3 regions of the Listeria rocourtiae subsp. hofi genome follow, and region 2 is predicted to be linked to each of the others. Evidence: riboswitches for the same ligand, from Rfam matches in the RefSeq annotation. Region 2 holds a riboswitch; each other region holds the start of a gene.
The links. A riboswitch is a leader RNA that binds a small molecule or an ion and turns the genes downstream of it on or off. The one in region 2 is predicted to bind S-adenosylmethionine.
Positions count from the first base shown of each region.

Region 1 (7,121 bases), on a different contig from region 2:
CATCAACACCTTCTAGCAACAAACAATAAAGCTGCTCGCGAAAACTCCGCTTAATCTCTTCCAGGCTTGGAGCCGCAATTCGCGCATCATTAGCCCCATTTATACCGCCAATTGTACCAAAAATATACACACCAGTACCGCGCGCCGCCTCTTTCGCATGCCGCACCGCCGCCTGATTTATTTTTTTTATATCATCTTCCAACCCATACCGCGACAACTTAATATAATTGGCGCTATACGTGTTCGTTTGGATAATATCCGCTCCAGCCTCGATATAAGCCCGATGGATTGCAACGATATCATCTGGATGTGATAAATTCAACTCTTCAAAGGAACGGTCAACTCCGTAAGAATAAAGCAACGTACCCATTGCACCATCAGCAATTAACACTTTTTCACTTAAATCGCGGCGTAAATTCATCAACGAGCACTCCTTTCCACTGTATAAGCAAGCGCCTGCTGGAAGTCTGCGATAATGTCATCCACATCCTCAAGCCCCGCCGAAAAACGTAATAATCCTGGCGTAATACCAAGTTTTAACCGTTCAGCCTCCGGAATTGCCGCATGTGACATCCGAGCCGGATACGATAAAATGCTCTCCACCGCACCAAGACTCACCGAAAATACTGGCAATTTCACATGATTCACAAATTGTCGCGCCGCCTCTTCACTACCGAGGTCAAACGACAAGACTGCCCCCGCAGAATCTGCCTGTTGCTGTTGAATTGCATAATCCGGATGACTCACAAGCCCAGGATAAAAAACTTCCTCCACCCGTTCTTCCATTTGCAAAAATTCTGCCAGTTTCTGCGTCGATGCTGTACCCACGCTCATTCGAACAGCAAGCGTTTTTAGCCCGCGTAACAACAACCAACAATCCTGCACACCAAGCACGCCACCTGTTGAATTTTGTATAAAATAGACCTGTTTAGCTAACTCCTCATTATTAGTAACCACAAGCCCCGCCAAAATATCACTATGTCCACCAATAAATTTCGTTGCACTGTGTACCACCAAATCCGCGCCCAAATCAAGTGGTCGTTGCAAAGCTGGCGTTAAAAATGTATTATCCACAAATGTATAGCAGTTATGTTGCTTCGCGAGCCTTGCCACCGCTGCAATATCCGTCACTCGCATTAATGGATTCGAAGGCGTCTCCACATAAACCAACTTCGTATTTTCCTGAAAAGCCGCAGCAATAGCATCCAAATCACCCATATCCACAAACGTATGAGCAATACCAAACCGCGGTAAAACCTGCTCCGTTAACCGAAATGTCCCGCCATAAACATCACCAGAAATAATAAAATGATCCCCCTGCGACAAAGTTAACAGCGCCGCTGAAATTGCAGCCATGCCAGTTGCAAATGCAAAACCATGCGTTCCGTTCTCCAGTTTAGCAATTGCTTCCTCCACAGCCTGACGCGTCGGGTTCCCAGATCTCGCATAATCAAACACGTGGTAATTATCAAAATCCGGCTGATGAAACGTTGATGACAAGTGAAGCGGCGTGTTCAGTGCACCAGTTGCCTCATCAATTCCAAGACTTGCATGCACCACTTTCGTATCAAATGAAAAGTCATCACTCATTTATACCCACCTCTTCCTTCAAAACCAACGCCAAAGCTTGATCCAAATCAGCAATTAAGTCATCACTGCTCTCAATGCCAACAGAAATACGTAACAATTCATCCGTTAAACCATAAGATTCCCGAAGCTTGCGCGGCACATCTGCATGCGTTTGCGTCACTGGATACGTAATCAAACTCTCCACACCACCTAAACTCTCCGCAAATGTAAATAATTTCAAACTCCGCAACAATGGTGAAACAAGTGTAGCATCCTTAATCAAGAAACTCACCATGCCACCTTTTCCAGGATAGAGTACTTTCGTTACAGCTTCATGACCATCTAAAAATTCCGCCACTTTCCGCGCATTTTTCTGATGCTGCTCCACCCTCAAAACAAGCGTTTTTAGTCCGCGCATCAACAACCAACTATCAAACGGCGAAAGCACCGCGCCAATAGAATTATGAAAATCACGCAATTGCAACGCTAAATCCTCACTTTTCACAATCACTGCACCTGCCAACACATCATTATGCCCGCCGAGATATTTCGTTGCACTATGAAAAACAATATCTGCGTCCAAATCAAGCGGTTGCTGCAAAATTGGCGTTAAAAATGTATTATCTACAATTACCAATAGATCATGTTTCTTCGCAAAAGCCACAACAGCGGTAAGATCAGTCTCCACCATCAAAGGATTCGTCGGCGTTTCGATAAATACAGCCTTCGTTCCAGGCGTTATCAAACTTTCTAAATCATCAATATCCGTCGTTTCCCAATAAGAAAAATCTACGCCATACTTTTTCGCAATCAATTCAAAATAACGATATGTACCACCATATAGATCCCGCGAAGAAATAATATGATCGCCACTCGAAAACAATGTAAAAATCAGCTGAATCGCACTCATTCCCGAGCTTGTCGCAAAACCAGCTGTCCCATTTTCTAACGTCGCTAGCGCTTCCTCCAAAACCTCTCGCGTCGGATTCCCTGTTCTCGTATAGTCATACCCCGTTGAAACACCAAGATCTTCATGACGATATGCAGTTGACAAATAAATAGGCATGTTCACAGCACCGGTCGCCCCGCTTTTTCGATTTCCAATTTGTGCTACAATTGTTTCTTTTTTTAGTTTTGTCAATCCAATCCCCTCCATCAATTTAAAAGCGCTAAGAGTAGCAACATCATGCCGTTCCTAGCGCCTCATTTCCTATTATTTTATAACTTTGTACGTTTCACGAATCTCTTTCGTCGCACGCACCATGTCCTGCAATGCTGCAATCGTTTCTTTCTCCTTACGCGTTTTTAGACCGCAATCCGGATTCACCCAGAACTGACGCGCATCAATCACTTTTAGAGCTCGATGAATATTTTCCTGAATCTCACCCGTAGTCGGAACACGCGGGCTATGAATATCATATACACCAAGACCAATTTCCTTATCATATCCAACTCTCTCAAAAGTCTCAATAATTTCACCGTGACTACGTGAAGTCTCAATTGAAATTACATCTGCATCAAGTGCGCTAATCGTATCGATTATATCTTCAAACTCCGCATAACACATATGCGTATGAATTTGTGTATCATTCTTAACCGAAGTTGTCGTTAACTTGAATGAATATACCGCATCATCCAAGTACTTCTGCCATCTCGAACGTTTCAGTGGTAAACCTTCACGAAGCGCCGGTTCATCCACTTGAATTACACGAATACCAGCTTCCTCAAGTGCCTCCACCTCTTTACGTAGCGCCAAACCAACCTGATTCGCCACCACATAATCTGGCACATCATCACGCACAAACGACCAGTTGATAATCGTAACAGGCGCCGTCAACATTCCCTTCACAGGACGATCCGTCAATGATTGTGCATAAACACTTTCCTTCACCGTGATTGCCTCCGTAAACGCAACATCTCCATAAACCAATGGCGGACGCACCGCACGCGAACCATATGACTGCACCCAACCAAATTTTGTCGCTTGGAATCCATCTAGCTTCTGACCAAAATACTCCACCATATCCGTTCTTTCAAACTCACCGTGTACGAGCACATCCAAATCCAAATCCTCTTGAATCCGAATCCAGCGCTCCGTCTCCACCTCAATGAATTTCTCATACTCCGCATCCGTAATCACATTTTTTAACCAATCCGAGCGTTTCTTCCTGACCTCAGGCGACTGCGGGAAACTACCAATCGTCGTTGTCGGCAATAAGGGCAACTGTAACCACTCATGCTGCAACTTAATCCGCTGAGCAAAAGGTAATTCACGTTTAACATCTACATTCTCTAAATTGCGAATCGCTTCCTGAACCTCCGCATTATTTCGGTGATGCGATCCATTAATTGCTGATAATGCTTCTTTCGCCTCTGCAAATTCCGTCGCAACCGCATCCCCGTTCAGTGCCCCCGTAAGCGCTACTAACTCTACCAACTTCTCATCCGCAAATGACAAGCCTCCAAGTAGCACGTCATCTAAATCAGACTCACTCGCTTTTGTTACAGGTACGTGTAGCAATGAACTAGAAGGCTGTACAATCAAGCGATCTTTCGATACAACTTTTGCAATTCGCTCCAATAATGCTAACTTCGCATCCAAATCTGCGCGCCATACATTACGTCCATCAATCACCCCAGCTGCCAATGTTTTATCCTCAGGAAAACCAAATTTCTCAAGCGCTTCAATCGACTCCCCGTGATCATGAACAAAATCTACACCAATCGCATCCACAGGCAGTTTAACAACCTCTTCAAAATAATCAAGACTTTCAAAATAGGTTTGCAATTCAATCTTCAATTCAGGCGCAACATCCTTAAACGAAGCATAAACTTCCTCAAACAAAGCCAGCTCTTCCTTGTCAAAACTAGTGGCCAAGTAAGGCTCATCAATCTGCACCCATTTCGCACCAGCATCCTGCAACTCCTTCAAAATTTGACCATAAAGCGGAACTAACTGATTCAATAACCCTTTAAAATCAGCATTCCCTTTTGCCAATTTCAAATAAGTAATCGGTCCAACAATAACTGGTTTTCCATCGATACCAAGTTCTTTTTTCGCTTCCTCATAGTAAAACAATGCCCGATTCTCCGTCAACTGCGGCTTCGCATCCACAAGCTCAGGCACAATATAGTGATAATTCGTATTAAACCACTTCGTCATTTCCGAAGCCACGGCACCATCATTCCCACGCGCAACCTCGAAATATGTATCAAGATCCACTTTCCCAGCCTCATAGCCAAACCGTTTTGGCACAATTCCAAACGTGATACTCGTATCTAAAATGTGATCATAGAAAGAAAAATCTCCTACTGGAATCAAATCAATCCCCTTATCCTGTTGTTTTTTCAAAGATTGTAAACGCAATTCTTTAGTTTCAGAAAGTAATTGCTCTTCAGAAATCTTAGCATTCCAATAATTTTCAAGCGCCTTCTTCCACTCACGTTTCTCACCTAAACGCGGATACCCCAAATTTGAACTTTGAACTTTCGCCATTTCGCATCACCAATCCTTCATTATTTTTTTCATATAAAAAGCCCCTCCAGCAAAGACCAGAGAGGCTACGAATATCTAAAAATACAAATCCGTATTCACTCTCTTATCTTTCGAAACATGATGTTTCGCAGGATTTAGCACCTTTTCAAAAACTGAAAGGTTGCCGGGTTTCACAGGGCCAGTCCCTCTACCACTCACAATAAGAGTTATCATATGAAATTAATTACATCCAGTTCTGATGTATTGAATTTATATTACCATCCCATGAAATTCCTGTCAACTAAAAAATCACACTATTGTCGAACTTTTTCGAGCATTCCCAAAAAACAAGGCCAGAAAAGCCACAACCAATAGCCCAGTAATCACAAAATAAAACACATCGTTCCCGAATAAACCAATCATGATTCCTGTCGCAGAAGGGCCAATAATACTTCCCAAACTAAAGCTCATCCCTACTAAAATATTTCCAGCAGGTAACAGCTCAAGCGGCGTCAGATCCGTCATATAAGACAATCCAAGTGAATACATCGACCCAAGAAAAATCCCCATAACAAAAAACATCGCAATCAATAAAATACTATTAGAAACAAAAGCCGTCACAAAAAATAATGCAGCCCCCACTCCTACAAAAATCGGTAAAACCTTAGCCCTACCAATCCTATCACTCAAAATCCCAATTGGAACCTGAAATAAAATCGTCCCTACTGAAAAAGCAGAAATAATCGTCACGACCATGGCCTGTGGAATCCCATCACGAAGCCCAACAATAGGAAAAGTAGCATTAAGCGCAGTCTCCAATATCCCGTAAACAAAAGGCGGAAGCATTGCAATCCAAGCCAATTTAAACACACCCGAAAACCTCTTCAAACTACCAAAAAAAGAAATTTCACGTATAACCGCACTCTCTGCAACAAACTCATTCCTAAGAAACCATACAAGTCCCCAAGCAATCAGAACCAGAATGCCCGATATAAGAAATGGTAAATTCGCATTAATTGCCATCAAATTCACTAACTGCGGCCCGATTGCAAACCCCAGTGAAAAAAACAGCCCATAAATCGCCATATTCCTGCCACGCTTCGAAGGATGACTCATTGCCCCAATCCAAGTCTGAGAAGAAAAGTGCAACATATGATCTCCCACACCAATCAGCAAACGTAAAATAAACCAGAAATATAAATTAAACCAGAGTGGGAATATCAATAAAGCAACAGCTACAAGTCCACCTCCAACAACAATAATCGGCTTGTATCCAAAGCGATGTAAAGGCGCCTCAATAAACGGTGATACTAATAACACCCCAATGTATATACCAGTGGCATGAAATCCATTCAATCCCGAAGAAACACCTTTTCCTTCAAATATAATTGAAATCAACGGCAACAATAACCCCTGAGATAATCCAGATATAGCAACAACCACTGTTAAAATCCAAAACTTGAATCTATTACTCTTCATACCTATCCTCCAATGCATTTTTAGCAATAAAAAGAACAATGCCATAAATGACATTGTTCTTTATAATCAGCGATGACCCGTACGGGATTCGAACCCGTGTTACCGCCGTGAAAGGGCGGTGTCTTAACCGCTTGACCAACGGGCCTCATTATTAAACCTAATTTCGCATCTTTTATACTGGCGGAGAAGGAGGGATTTGAACCCTCGCGCCGCGTTAACGACCTATACCCTTAGCAGGGGCACCTCTTCAGCCACTTGAGTACTTCCCCAATATAAAACTTACAAGCTCCACAGGCAAGACTCGAACTTGCGACCGATCGGTTAACAGCCGATTGCTCTACCAACTGAGCTACTGTGGAATAATATTATGGTGGGCCTAAATGGACTCGAACCATCGACCTCACGCTTATCAGGCGTGCGCTCTAACCAGCTGAGCTATAGGCCCATAATATATAATGTAGTACAAAAGCGGGTGATGGGAATCGAACCCACGACAACAGCTTGGAAGGCTGTAGTTTTACCACTAAACTACACCCGCACAATCCAAATTTAAATTTTTAAAGGCGGCTAGTGGGAATCGAACCCACGCATGCCTGAA
Region 1 covers NZ_CAUYTL010000018.1:51,933-59,053, forward strand. Annotated here, with positions in the region: gene R8925_RS09120 (bifunctional homocysteine S-methyltransferase/methylenetetrahydrofolate reductase) at 1-421, opposite strand, end outside; gene metC (cystathionine beta-lyase) at 421-1,590, opposite strand; gene R8925_RS09130 (aminotransferase class I/II-fold pyridoxal phosphate-dependent enzyme) at 1,583-2,710, opposite strand; gene metE (5-methyltetrahydropteroyltriglutamate--homocysteine S-methyltransferase) at 2,783-5,065, opposite strand; SAM riboswitch class I at 5,166-5,271, opposite strand; gene R8925_RS09140 (MFS transporter) at 5,354-6,523, opposite strand; tRNA gene R8925_RS09145 (tRNA-Glu) at 6,597-6,668, opposite strand; tRNA gene R8925_RS09150 (tRNA-Ser) at 6,702-6,792, opposite strand; tRNA gene R8925_RS09155 (tRNA-Asn) at 6,810-6,882, opposite strand; tRNA gene R8925_RS09160 (tRNA-Ile) at 6,892-6,968, opposite strand; tRNA gene R8925_RS09165 (tRNA-Gly) at 6,991-7,061, opposite strand; tRNA gene R8925_RS09170 (tRNA-His) at 7,086-7,121, opposite strand, start outside.
Region 1: linked by a shared signal. The riboswitch ahead of metE (5-methyltetrahydropteroyltriglutamate--homocysteine S-methyltransferase) and the one ahead of ssuE (NADPH-dependent FMN reductase) in region 2 are both predicted to bind S-adenosylmethionine.

Region 2 (7,121 bases):
GTGTTCCGCGAATAAAGGAAAGAAATACGATTACCAGCTGGCTCAAAACCGGCACCCGAAACAAGCGAATTACAGCCAAAATTAGTCCCAAAATTAGCCCAATCACCGTCGCATAAACCAAAACCTGCAACGTTATCATCAAATATTCCAGCAATGTCGGAATAAAGTCAAAAATCAAATGCCAATCAAACGCCTTCCCCATCTGTACTCCACCCCTTTATGCTTTAAAATGTAAAAACTGCATCTCGCTTAGGAGCCATTTTAAAAATCTACCGTATAGTCAGCACCCAACCATTTCTTACTCAACTTACTAACCACACCTTCTTCTTTTAGTTCCTTCAATGCGCCGTCCAAATCATCTGACAACTGCGATTCATTTTTGCGTAGCAAGAAGAAAACCTTCGAATTTAGCACCGGTTCCCCGACCACTTTTTGTTGCGCGTCCGCTTGCTCATTCAATAATTTCACCGCAAAAGGAGTCGTAATGGTAGCATCCGCACGCCCAGTTCGAATCTGATTCGTTGCATCATTATTCCCAGTTCCCGAATACACGATATTAATTTTATCCCCATGCTCCTTATTGTATTTCTCCAAGTAAACCGCTGAATTGCTCGTTGCACTAACAATCGCCGTTTTCCCTGCAAGATCCGCAACCGACTTAATATCCGTATTCTTCTCATTCACCGCAACCTGCAGCGGAAAAACATTATATGGCTCCTTATTAAATAAAAACTTCTCCTCACGCTCATCATTCACTTCCATTTGATGCGCTACAAAATCGATTTTATTCGTTTGCAAACTCAATAATAAATTAGAAAAATCCATCGTTTTAAACTCAAATTTGTACTGCGGTAACTTCTTATCCAGTGCCTTTACAAGCTCCACATCATACCCCGTCAAATTTCCCTTATCATCAATAAAGCAGATATTCGGAAATTGCGTACCAGTTCCGACCACAACCGTCTTAACATCTTTACCATCTTTCGTTAGCGCATCACTTGAAGCACCCGTATCCGTCCCAAGCCCGCACCCCGCCAGCAAAACACTACTTAAAACAACCAGTATCGCACCTAAAATCCACTTCTTCATCCAATCTCCCCTTATTTCGAATTAACAAGCACATCCACATTTCCAAGTTCAGCAAACAACGACTCATCCAAAATTTTGCGTAAGAAAATAATATTATCTCCTTCATACTCGTGCTCATAAAACCCAACATATCCGCGTCGCTCATAAATCGAAACAAGCCAAGGATGCCGCGTCGCCGTCGCTAAGTAAACAGCCGGAGCCTTAATTTGCGCTACTAAAACCTGTTCCTCCACATAATCCAGAAGTGCCGTCCCAACCCCTTGTCGCTTAAAATCCGGATCAACCGCAAACCACCAAATAAATGGATATGGCTGAATTGAACGCTCACCTAAAGCCCAAGGGAAAGCAACTGTCACTGTAGCAATAATCCGACCATCCCGCTCCAACACATAATTCGCATTGCGCCTAATATTTTCTTCTACCGTTGCCAAGTCCGCCGTTGCCCCAACAAATTTGATATCCATATCCTTCAGTGGCTTATATCCACGAATTGAGACATCATGCACGACCACCGCATCATTCAACGTAGCTAATCGAATAACATCCCCCACAAAAATACCTCCTTAATTTTGCGCTTCAACTTTACTTGCATAGCGATTCTCCTTAAACCGCAAGCCCAAGTTCCCACGTAGCGTGTCACTCTCATATTTCCGATCATAATACCCACGCGCCTCCAAAATTGGAATCACTTTTGCAACAAAATCATCCAGCCCTTCTCCCAAAACTGGCGCTCCAAAAATAAAACCATCCGCGGCGTTGCTATCAAACCAAGCGATTAACTCATCCGCAACCTTCTCCGGCGTGCTTACAAACGCCGATTTTGGTGTCGTCACCCGAAGCGCTACCTCGCGTAACGTCAAACTCTCACGCTTTGCATCCGCCTTGATTTTCTGCGTCGTCGCCCGAAAACTATTTTCACCAACCGTCCCGATATCAGGAAATGGCTCATCCAGTGGAAACTTCCCAAAATCAAAATGATCAAAAAAACGACCAAGATACGCGATTGCTTCCTCATCCGAAACTAAATTCTTAATCTTCTCATATTTCGCATCCGCCTCCTCCTGTGTCTCACCAATAATCGGCGCAAACCCAGGAAAAATTTTAATCTCATCCGCCGCTCGACCATTTGCCACCGTCCGCGCTTTCACATCTGCATAAAAAACCTGCGCCTCCTCAAGCGATCCGCCATTCGTAAATACTGCATCTGCATCCTTAGCAGCCAAGTCCTTCCCAGGTTCCGACGCACCCGCTTGAAAAATAACCGGCTGTCCCTGCTTCGAACGCCCAATATTTAGTGGTCCCTCCACAGAGAAAAACTGTCCCTGATGATTCAATCGATGCAACTTTTCAGGATTAAAAAACTGCCCCGATTCCGGATTCCGTATAAATGCATCATCCTCCCAAGAATCCCAAAGCCCCTTCACAACCTCTAAATGCTCCACCGCAATCTCATAACGCAACGCATGTTCTGGGTGCGTCTTCTTACTATAATTATTCGCCGAACCCTCAAGAGGTGAAGTCACCGCATTCCATCCAGCCCGACCATTACTAATCAAATCCAGCGACCCGAACTGCCGCGCCACCGTATAAGGCTCACTATAAGATGTCGAAAGCGTGCCAACTAGTCCGATCCGTGAAGTCACCGCTGCCAAGCCCGAAAGCACTGTCAAAGGCTCGAATCGGTTCAAAAAATGCGGTATCGACTTCTCATTAATAAACAGCCCATCCGCAACAAACGCAAGCGCAAAACCAGCCTCCTCCGCCTTCAAAGCCTGTTCCTTATAAAATTCAAAATTCACACTCGCATCCACCGGCACACTCTCATGTTTCCACGCGTTCATGTGCCCACCAGGACCATGTAACATCAAACCAAATTTTATTTTTCCCATTCCTCATTTCCCCTTCCCTTTCACACATTCGCTGTCAAAATCGCCTCACTAATCAACTGCACCGACCGAAATCGCACATCCTGTCTTGCAATCGGCGTATGAATCACAAACTCATCCACATCAAACGTCGCCCGCAATCGCACTAATTCCGCCTTCACCTGTTGCGCCGTACCGACAATAATATCCGCAACACACTCCTCTACTTTAAAATCAGTGACACCAGCCTGTCTCGCAAATTCCTCCGCCTGTGCCACCGTCTGTAAAGTCACTGAAACACCCGTTGATAGTGTTACTCGCACTACTTTTTGCTCGCCTGCAAGCGTCTGTGCCTCTTCTTCCGTATCCGCTGCTAAAGCTGGAACTGCAATAATCAACTCGCCATTCGGACTCCTCCTCCGATACGCCGTCACCGCTTCTTGTAGAACCCTTTCATCACTATTAATAAATTTCGCAAAACAATAATTCACACCCTGTGTATCCGCCAATTCCGCACTGGCCACACTCGCACCAAGCAAGAAAATATCCGGTTTCGTAGGTGGCTCAGGATCAACACCAACTCCCGCCAACACATGATCAACAGGCAATTCTCCATCCACAAACTGCTTCAAAAGCACCAACTGTTCCTCAAAATCCGTTTTTTCTGACCGCCCAAATTGCAAAGCCTTCGTCGAGAGCGGCAAGCCACCAGGTGCCTTCCCAACACCTAAATCCACTCGATTTGGCGCTAAAGTAGCTAACAAATTAAAGTTCTCCGCCACTTTGTATGCACTATAATGCTGCAACATCACGCCACCCGAGCCAACCCGAATCCGTGATGTCCGAGCTAACAGATGCGAGACTAAAACCTCCGGCGAAACACCAGCCAGCAACTTCGTATCATGATGCTCCGAAACCCAAAACCTATGATACCCCCATTCTTCAGCCTTTTCCGCTAGTGCAATGGTTTGCTGCAACGCCTGATATGCACTTTTTCCATCCTCAATCGGGCTCTGATCTAATAAACTGAGTCTAAATCCCATTTCTCCGCCTCCCTCAAAGCCTTTTCCAATGCCGGCAATCCGAGCTCCGTCACACCCCGATATGTATGCCCCCGACCAATTTCAACCACTGGAACATAGCGCACTCCATACTTCGCCTGTAAAATTTCCCGTTGCTCATCATGATCTGTAACATCCACCACCTGAAAATCAAGCCCTTCCTTCGTCAAATAATCCTTAACCTCCGCACAATAATCACAGCCCCGTTTCGCCCATACGACAATCGCTAACTTTTCCGTCATCCCGTTCATCCCCTTTTAACTAATTTGTCCAATCTCACGCCTACCGACCGCAACGACCAATTCCGTCAACTGCCCGCGCAATCGCTCATCCAGCAACACATCTCGAATTGGCATAACCGCCCCCTTATCCAATTGTGCATCCACTACATAAACCCCTTGCAAAACTTCACCTTTCAAAACACCAAGCAACGGCTTAAGCGCAAAATCAATCGCCAACACATGCCCACTGCTCCCACCAGACATAATTGGTAGAACAACCTTATTTTTCAAAATACTTTCCGGCAATAAATCCAAAACCGCCTTCAAAACCCCAGTATACGACGCTTTATAGACCGGTGACCCCACAATCACGCCGTCCGCCGCCTCTATATCTGCGACCAATTCCCCGATTTGCACATCTTTAAAATTCGCGCTCACCAATGTTTCTGCAGCAAAATCACGCACAGAGTGAAAGCGAACCTCCATTCCATCCTCCTGTAAAATCCCACCTGCATATCGCAAAACCTTATCCGTTCCCGATTGCACTGATGGACTACCAGACAAAATCACGATTCGACTCATCTCATCCTCACTCCCCTTCCAAATCATATATTTCCGATGTATTTACTATGAATTAAAACAAAAAAGAACCTCCCTTCCAATTTGGAAAAGAGATTCCTCTTCTCCCCATTTGCCAGGCCAAAAGCGCACACCTGCTGGAATTAGCACCGTTCTATTACTAGAGGTTGCTGTGGGATCAAAGGACCAGGTTCCTCCCCCAACTCTCAATAAGGACTGTATAATTTTTATGATTGGATGTATCTTACCATCTCTAAAATCAGATGTCAACAAATATTTCGTTTTTTTAGATTAGTTAGGTTTTTCACAAAACGATGAAGAACCATTAGATATAGGTTATTACATATCATTTTTCATCGGATACATTTTTCGTACAATTTCCGTTCTACTGACGAAATAAGCCAAAGTAAACCCGCTCACATTCAAAATAACATCTGTCACATCCATAAAATGATTCGGATAAATAAACACGATATCCAAAAATAATTGTACCGATTCAATCATGAGTGAAATAAGCAAACCTATACAAATAAATTTTCCGAAATATAGGTTTCCTTTCAGCACACCTATATAAATCCCAAGTGGGAACAATAGCAACACATTACCAACAGCCTGGTGCCAGTCCGCCATCGACCCATCGATTAGTTGCTTAAATGGCACCACATTTATGTAGTCAGTCACTGCATAGCTACCTGCATCCAACAAATTCTCAAAAATCGTAAACGGAAAAATCACGAACTTAATCAAAAATACTAGATAGACTCCGAGCAAAGCCGTTGCAAAATAATAACTATCCAACTTTTTCCCTTGTAAAAGAAATCTCAAAGTTATCGCCATCACGACCAATATCGCAATTGCTAAAATAATAATAATAAACGGATCATATGTTATCTCCATGCTGATTGCTCCTTCACAATTTACTATCAATCAAAGTTTAGGACAGAGCCTCTTCTTATCCCTTTTATACACATAAAAAGTAAACAAGCCCAGCATAACAGCCGCAACCAAATAACCTAACATCAAATTCGTATTTTCTCCCGATACAACATCCATGGTCGAAGCCGAAGTATTATAAATTTTAGGTACAGTAAGCAACATCAAATTTTTCAGGTCATAGCCGCCCAAATTCGGTACGATTAGCATGTATACAAATAGCACAACAATACTAATCAAAGTCGATCGTAATGCGCTTGTTAACAGGAAGAAAAAGATTCCAAACAAAATCAAAACCACCACTTGATATACAACTTGTAATGGCAACTCCCCCAAATAATTCACACGCATATCCGGCCTAATTCCCATCACCATATTAAACAAATATTGCGTTCCTATTGAAAGAAATGCAGTAAGAAAAACCGTGCCAGCAGCCATAATCATAACTGATAAAAGTTTGCTAATAAAGAACAAACGATGTCCTCTCAATAATAGTTGCCCCTTAAATGTCCCATACTTAAAATCAAAAAAAGCAACATGACAACTATAAATTCCAAAAATAAGTGGCAAAAACAAAATCGCAATCGATGTAAAAATTTGATTCGGCGCATTCAACGGATTTAATGCAACTTTAGCCGCAATCACCCGATAATAATCATATTTCAAAACATTACTAATCTCCTCTGAATTCCCATCCTTCTTAATATCTAAGTCCTCCGCAAGCGCCTGCTTCAGCGTAATACCATCATTTGCGTACAGTTCCATCGTTGCATCAAATCTATCTTCTTTTTGCTGAAGCGAACTATACTGCGCATAACTCGAAAAAATAGATAAAATAACAAGAAATACAAACAGTAAAATGATGTATCTAGCCTTCCACTGATAAAATAATTGTGCCCTAACACTATCCCACATACTTTTCATAAACTTGCTCCAAATCTGTAAACTCATTTCTATCTACCTGAACTAACTCCGTATCATTAATTACAAAAACCTCATCCAAGATTCGATTATAAAACTCAAACTGATGTCCGCATACTAAAATAAGCATTTCATTTTTACAAGACAACATTAGACTCTTAATCAATTTTCCCGTCTCATGATCTAATCCATTTGAAACCTCGTCTAAGATAAGCATTTCTGGCCTTGTAAATAAAGCAATAAGGATAGACAAAATCTTTTTCTGTCCTAACGAATACGATCTAACCTTTCTCTTTAAAACATTTCCATCTATGTATTCCTGCAAAAATGCCTTTTCTTCCTGTAACAAATTACGCCCAATCAGTAAGAAAATATTATCAATTCCATTCAAATTATCATATAAATATGACTCATCAAGGACCGTCGCAATACGTTCAGGCTTCACAATCTCG
Region 2 covers NZ_CAUYTL010000007.1:26,663-33,783, reverse strand. Annotated here, with positions in the region: gene R8925_RS05125 (amino acid ABC transporter permease) at 1-202, opposite strand, end outside; gene R8925_RS05120 (amino acid ABC transporter substrate-binding protein) at 262-1,089, opposite strand; gene R8925_RS05115 (GNAT family N-acetyltransferase) at 1,101-1,640, opposite strand; gene R8925_RS05110 (LLM class flavin-dependent oxidoreductase) at 1,653-2,978, opposite strand; gene R8925_RS05105 (LLM class flavin-dependent oxidoreductase) at 2,999-3,997, opposite strand; gene R8925_RS05100 (glutaredoxin family protein) at 3,973-4,257, opposite strand; gene ssuE (NADPH-dependent FMN reductase) at 4,273-4,818, opposite strand; SAM riboswitch class I at 4,921-5,031, opposite strand; gene R8925_RS05090 (VanZ family protein) at 5,155-5,712, opposite strand; gene R8925_RS05085 (ABC transporter permease) at 5,743-6,672, opposite strand; gene R8925_RS05080 (ATP-binding cassette domain-containing protein) at 6,653-7,121, opposite strand, start outside.

Region 3 (7,121 bases), on a different contig from region 2:
CGTTTAAGAGAAATCGCGAAAAAACCGAGCAAATAGGCTATGCTCGGTTTTTTTCATCTATATTAATAATTTAATGCTTTACCTAATGCCGCTAAATTATCTTTCATAATCGACATATAATCACGTTTAGCATCGATATCTTTCTGTGTTAAAGTCTCCAAATTATGCAGTTTCATTGTTTTTGTGTTCGTTTCTTTTTGAATGACATCAGCAATTTTGGAATTTGTATTTTGTTCCAATAAAATGTATGGAATCTTATCTTTTTTAATTGTATTCACAATTGATGTTAGCTTTTTCTGAGAAGGCTCATCGCTTGTTGAAATGCCAGCAATCGGAATTTGTGTCAAACCGTATTCATTTTCCCAATAGCCATAAGCAGCATGTGCTGTCACGAATTCCTTATGTTTTGCGTTTGTTGCTGTTGTTTTATAATCATCATTCAACGCTTTTAACTGTGACACAACACTTTCATAGTTTTTTTCAAAAATATTTTTTTGAGCAGGAAGTTCTTTGCTCAGATTATCGCGCACAATGCCTGCCATCGTCACCATATAGTTCGGATCAAGCCAAACATGCGGGTTGACATCACCGTGATCATGATCATCTTCGTCGTCCACATGATCATGTTCTTCTTCATGCGCAACGGTCGGTAGCTTTAAGCCGTCTGTGGTCTCGACAAATTTCACGTTCTCACTTTTGAGCGATTGTTTCGCCTTATCAACAAAGCCTTCCATACCTAGGCCAATATAGAAAAACAAATCACTGTCAGCAATATTCATCATGTCTTTTTGTGAGGGATCAAAGCTGTGGGCATCTGAACCAGCAGGGTATATCGAATGAGCATCGACGTACTTGCCACCAATCTGTGCTGCTAAGTATTGTAGTGGATAAACAGTTGTGTAAACCGTTAACTTGTCCGAATGCTTAGTCTTTGCGTCACTATTACCACAACCGACCATAAAAATAGAAACAAGCAACAGGGTACTAAGTAAAATTGCTATTTTCTTCATGAAAATGGGACCTCCTAAATCGAAATGATTCTTATTTGATGTGTAAAAAATAATAAATCGTAGTGATTACGATTTAACATCAGAAATTTATAATAACCCATATAGTAAGAAAAGGCAAGGATTTTGTTAATAAAGGAGCGGTGAAAAAATAAACTTTGAAAAAGCTACGAAATATCGACGCGCCGAATCCTTGCACTGGACTCTATTTTTCACTATAATGATGGTGATGATGGTCTTTGTGATCGCATTTTGTAGGTACTAAATCCACACCACCTTTATGGAAGGGATGGCATTTAGAAATTCGCTTAATCGTTAACCAACCGCCTTTTAAAGCACCGTGCTCCGTTATAGCCTCCATACCATATTGCGAACAAGTGGGATAAAATCTACACGTTCCAGGTTTAAGTGGTGAAATATATTTGCGATAAAGACGAATACCGCCTAACATTATTTTCTTCATTTTGCAACTCACCTTCACCTTTAGAATTTTTAACACTTTTATCGTACCACAAATCTGGGAAAAAGAAAGGGAATAAGCATGTATACGTATCAAGATTTGCTTGGGAATGATGTATCTATTTCATTTGATGTACTAGAAGAAGCAGATGACGTACTCGTAATTGCAAAATTTCACGATGCTTGGCTGTTTACAACGCATAAAGCCCGCGGTATTGAATTTCCTGGCGGTAAAGGCGAGTCAGGAGAGTCAAACGAGGAAACTGCAAGACGCGAAACAATGGAAGAAACCGGTGCGAAACTAGATAGCTTACATATTGTAGCGCAATATGAAGTAAAGACCGCAGAAAGAACTTTTAGCAAACGAGTTTACTTAGCGAATGTCACCGATTTTGTGAACCAAGTCGATTATATGGAAACATTTGGTCCGACCTTGATAGCTGGGGATTTAGCGAATATCGTTCAGCAAAAACAGTTCAGTTTTTTTATGCAGGATGAAGGGATGCAAGTCGTGATTCAAGAAGCGATGCGCCAACTAAAAATGAATAATTGGAGGTAATAAGCATGGGAATGCCATTAGAAGTCAATACAATGATTGTAACAAAGGGAAAGGAAAAGCGGGTTTCAGATAATTTTTTCGAGTTGGAAAAGGCTGGATACCGGATTTATCCGATTGATGTTCCAGTAGAAGTTCGGACGACAAAAGAAAGTGAGACAAACGGTATTGCTGTGCCCCTAAAACTAATTTGGGAGGACAATAAGACGATTATTACATACGAGCTAATATCCTTGAATTCCAGTAATTAAACGACAAAAAAGTTGAGCCTAAGCGGTGCAAGGCTCAACTTTTTTAATAGTTACTTAGGCATTTGTTTTATTTGACATCCGACGAATCCAAGCGACAATGCTAATAATCAAGGAGAAAATATACTCTCCAAGTGTAGCGATAAAAATAGCAATCGCAATCTCAGCCTGTGCAACCCCGCCACTGTAAAAACTAATAAAGAATATAACTGCGCTTGCAATCAAGCCTATTGTTGCTAAAAAGTACTTGAACCAGCGCCATTTTAAAATAAATTCAAAAATGCACACAGCGATAATAAAAATCGCAAAAATAATCAAAGTTAACGTTGAAAATATCATAGTTTCTTCTCCTTTGGTGAACCAAGCATTCATACAATGTGGGAAATCCCAATGTATAAAGTTCATTTTAACATAGTTTAGGGAGAATGGTAAACAGGAAACATAATCTAAGGAGCTGAAATAGGATGAAGGATATTGTTCTATACGATCAAAACTGCCGATTCTGTAAGGCGACAAAACGACTCTTTGAAAAGCTGGATTGGATGCATGTCATTGAATGGAAACCGCTTCAAGAATCAGAGAACACTGGGTTTACGCAAGAGGAACTAATGCGCGAAATTCATCTCATTACCCCGAATGGTGATGCGAAAAAAGGTTTTTTTGCGATTCGTAGGATGCTATTGCGTTTTCCACTAACCGGCTTGATTGGACTCATCATGTATTTACCATTTCTAAAACCAGCAGGCCGTTTTGGATATAGTGTTGTTGCAGACAATAGAACATGTGATATTCGAAAAAAGAAGCAGGAGCAAACATGAAAAATTTTTGTGCGTGACAATAAAGCTGAAATATGTTACAATAACGTGAAAACTAAATTAAACTCTTATCCAGAGCGGTAGAGGGACTGGCCCTTTGAAACCCGGCAACCTACAAATATTGTAAGGTGCTAACCTGTGGCAGGAAGTGAATTCCTGATCGATGAGAGCGAAGGTATTGTAAATAATAACCTTCTCTCTATTCCGCGTGCAATTGGCAAATAGGGAGAAGGTTTTTTGTTGACATGGCATGAGTCATGTCATATAAAGCGTGAACGAGACTAGAAGGAAACAGACGATAAGTTCGCATTTTTGCAAACCACTTCGCGATGGAGAAGAAAAAGGAGGAAATAAAGAATGGCAAGAAACCGTCATTTATTTACGTCAGAATCTGTTTCTGATGGACATCCAGATAAAATTGCAGATCAAATATCAGATGCAATTTTGGATGCAATATTAACGAAAGATGCTGATGCTCGTGTTGCTTGTGAAACGACTGTAACGACTGGGCTAGTACTTGTAGCAGGAGAAATAACAACATCGACTTACGTGGACATTCCAAAAATTGTGCGTGATACAATTAAGGAAATAGGGTACACACGTGCAAAATATGGTTTTGATGCAGAAACATGTGCTGTTTTAACGGCAATCGATGAGCAGTCACCAGATATCGCGCAAGGTGTTGATGTCGCTTTAGAATCACGCGATGGTTCGGAAGACGCAGCGATTGATGCTATTGGAGCGGGGGACCAAGGCTTAATGTTCGGCTTTGCAACAGATGAGACAGAGGAATTAATGCCACTTCCAATCTCGCTAGCACATGCACTTTCACGTAAAATTGCGGAATTACGGAAGAATAATATACTCACTTACCTACGCCCAGATGCTAAAACACAAGTAACCGTGGAATATGATGATAATAACCAACCAATTCGTATCGATACGATAGTTATTTCTACACAGCATCATCCAGATATTTCACAGGAACAAATTGCATCAGATTTGCATAAACTAGTCATTGAAGAAGTCATTGATTCGCGACTTCTCGATGCAGAAACGAAGTACTTCATTAATCCAACAGGTCGCTTCGTCATCGGTGGACCTCAAGGAGATGCAGGTTTAACAGGTCGCAAAATCATTGTAGACACATATGGTGGTTATGCTCGTCACGGTGGAGGTGCATTTTCAGGTAAAGACCCAACAAAAGTAGACCGTTCAGGAGCGTATGCTGCCCGCTACGTTGCTAAAAATATCGTTGCAGCTGGTCTTGCTAAAAAGGTAGAGGTACAGTTGGCCTATGCTATCGGAGTTGCTCATCCAGTATCGATTTCTATAGACACATATGGAACGAGTCAATACAGTGAGCAAGATCTAATTGATGCTGTAAATAAATTCTTTGATTTACGTCCAGCCGGAATCATCAAGATGCTTGACTTACGTCGCCCGATTTATCGTCAAACAGCGGCATTCGGCCATTTTGGAAGATTGGATTTAGATTTACCATGGGAAAAAATAGATAAAGCACCACATATGAAAGAATTTCTATTAGAAACTGCAAATATAAATTCATAAACAGAAGCCTAGCTTTGGAGCCAATCCAGCTAGGTTTTTTACATATTTGATGCTTTCTTGTATAAAAAGGCCTATTTTTGTCACAAAAACTACACACACTTATGAATCATTATATAATATAATAATTAAGTTACTTAATGAAAGGGGTTTTCAACATGAAAACAAAACTATTAGCAGCTTCAGCAATCGCGGCATCACTTATCCTCGTAGCAGGTTGTGGTAATAGCGATGCGAGCAACGATACTAAAAAAGAAGAAAAAACAGCAAAAACAGAATCAGCAGCAAAACATGAAGATCATCTAGACTATCATGATCAAAAAGCGTGGCAATTTGAAGCGGGAGATACACAATCCCCAATCAATATTGAAACAGCAAAAACAGAACCAATGAAAGATGCAGGTACAATCGAATTAAATTATAATCAAAAAGTAACAGATGAAGTAGATAATGGCCATAGCATCCAAGTCGATGATGGTGGGCAAGCAACAATTAACGGTCGTAAATTTGAATTGAACCAATTTCATTTCCACGCAGAAAGTGAGCATACAGTTGATGGTAAACATTATCCAATCGAAGCTCACTTTGTAAATGAACATCAAGATAGTCGTTTAGCAGTTATTGGAGTTTTCTTTAAAGAAGGAAAAGCAAATCCGGCATTCCAAAGCATTTTAAACAATGTTAAAAAAGGGGAAAAAACAACAGTTAGCGAACCGATTGATGTAGCAGCTTTACTACCAACAAACAAATCATACTATCACTACCTAGGATCACTGACAACACCACCACTTTCAGAAAACGTGGAATGGTACGTCATGTCAACTCCGGTAGAAGTTTCCAAAGAACAAATTGAAGAATTTAACAAATACTACGACGGCAACAACCGTAAAATTCAACCGTTGCACGATCGTCCAGTATTAAAACACACAGACAACTAAAAAGGCACAGTGGGCCGCACAATACTCATCTCCGTCGTTAAAAGCTGTGTTCCGATGCTCACGTACAAATCGTACGCTCCGCTTCGGTACTCGCTTTTGCCTAGGATCTGAGCATTGTGCGGCCCGCTGTAGTTTGGCGGCTATTCATTTTCAATAAAAGGTCTGGAAAGTTCATGTTACATGATTTTTCTAGGTCTTTTTTTGCTGGATGCTGTTCAAACAAACCCAATTTATGATATGATAGACGTTGTTGAAAAAATGGACATAACTAGTTTAAAAATAGAGGAGAAATGTGACGATGTGTGGATTTATTGGATGCGTACATGACCGCATTGCTGAAATTACTGGCGAAGAGAAGGAAACGTTTAAGCAAATGAACGACATGATTACCCACCGTGGCCCTGATGATGAGGGTTATTTTACGGATGAGCATGTTCAGTTTGGCTTCCGTCGCCTCAGCATTATTGATGTGGAGAACGGTCATCAACCGCTGACGTATGAGAATGAGCGGTATTGGATAATTTTTAATGGTGAGATTTATAATTATGTGGAACTGCGTGAGAACTTGGTAAAAGAAGGTATGACATTTGATACGAGCAGTGATACAGAAGTTATTATTGCTACATATGCCAAATATAAAGAGAAGACAGCGGAACAATTGCGCGGTATGTTTGGCTTTGTTATTTGGGATAAGCAAGAACAAAGAATTTACGGCGCGCGCGATCCATTCGGTATTAAGCCGTTTTTCTATGCAGAAGAAGATGGTAAGTTGTATATGGGCTCTGAGAAAAAATCGATTTTGCATGCAATGAAATCGACAAAGCTAGATGAAGTATCATTGCAAAATTATATGACATTCCAGTTTGTCCCAGAGCCGGATTCGCTGACGCAAGGCATTAAACGTTTAGAACCAGGCCATTACTTTACGAAAAATATTGGGGAGTCCATGCAGATTAGCCAATATTGGAAAGCGAAATTCCAGCCAGTAGCCAAATCCGAAGATACATTTATTAAAGAAATTCGTGATGTGATGTATGATTCTGTGAAAATGCACATGCGTAGTGACGTGCCAGTTGGTTCGTTCTTGTCTGGTGGAATTGATTCCTCGATCATCGCGGCCATTGCGAAAGAATACCATCCTGCAATTAAAACATTCTCTGTTGGTTTTGAACGCGATGGCTTTAGTGAAGTCGATGTTGCCAAGGAAACTGCTGAGAAGCTAGGTGTGGAGAATATCAGCTACATCATTACACCGCAAGAATACATGGACGAATTGCCGAAAATTGTTTGGCATATGGATGATCCATTGGCTGACCCTGCTGCTATTCCATTGTATTTCCTATCACGTGAAGCACGAAAACACGTAACGGTTGCTCTATCAGGGGAGGGAGCAGATGAACTTTTCGGAGGCTATAATATTTATAATGAACCAAATTCGCTTTCGATGTTCAACAAAATGCCAGGCGCTTTGAAGTCAATGTTACGAGGCGTAGCTAATGTGATGCCTGAAGGAATGCGTGGTAAGAGTT
Region 3 covers NZ_CAUYTL010000018.1:36,008-43,128, reverse strand. Annotated here, with positions in the region: gene R8925_RS09090 (o-succinylbenzoate--CoA ligase) at 1-36, shown strand, start outside; gene R8925_RS09085 (metal ABC transporter solute-binding protein, Zn/Mn family) at 63-1,010, opposite strand; gene yidD (membrane protein insertion efficiency factor YidD) at 1,213-1,470, opposite strand; gene ytkD (RNA deprotection pyrophosphohydrolase) at 1,549-2,025, shown strand; gene R8925_RS09070 (DUF2584 domain-containing protein) at 2,031-2,273, shown strand; gene R8925_RS09065 (hypothetical protein) at 2,328-2,609, opposite strand; gene R8925_RS09060 (thiol-disulfide oxidoreductase DCC family protein) at 2,735-3,088, shown strand; SAM riboswitch class I at 3,151-3,255, shown strand; gene metK (methionine adenosyltransferase) at 3,443-4,657, shown strand; gene R8925_RS09050 (carbonic anhydrase) at 4,813-5,592, shown strand; gene asnB (asparagine synthase (glutamine-hydrolyzing)) at 5,891-7,121, shown strand, end outside.
Region 3: linked by a shared signal. The riboswitch ahead of metK (methionine adenosyltransferase) and the one ahead of ssuE (NADPH-dependent FMN reductase) in region 2 are both predicted to bind S-adenosylmethionine.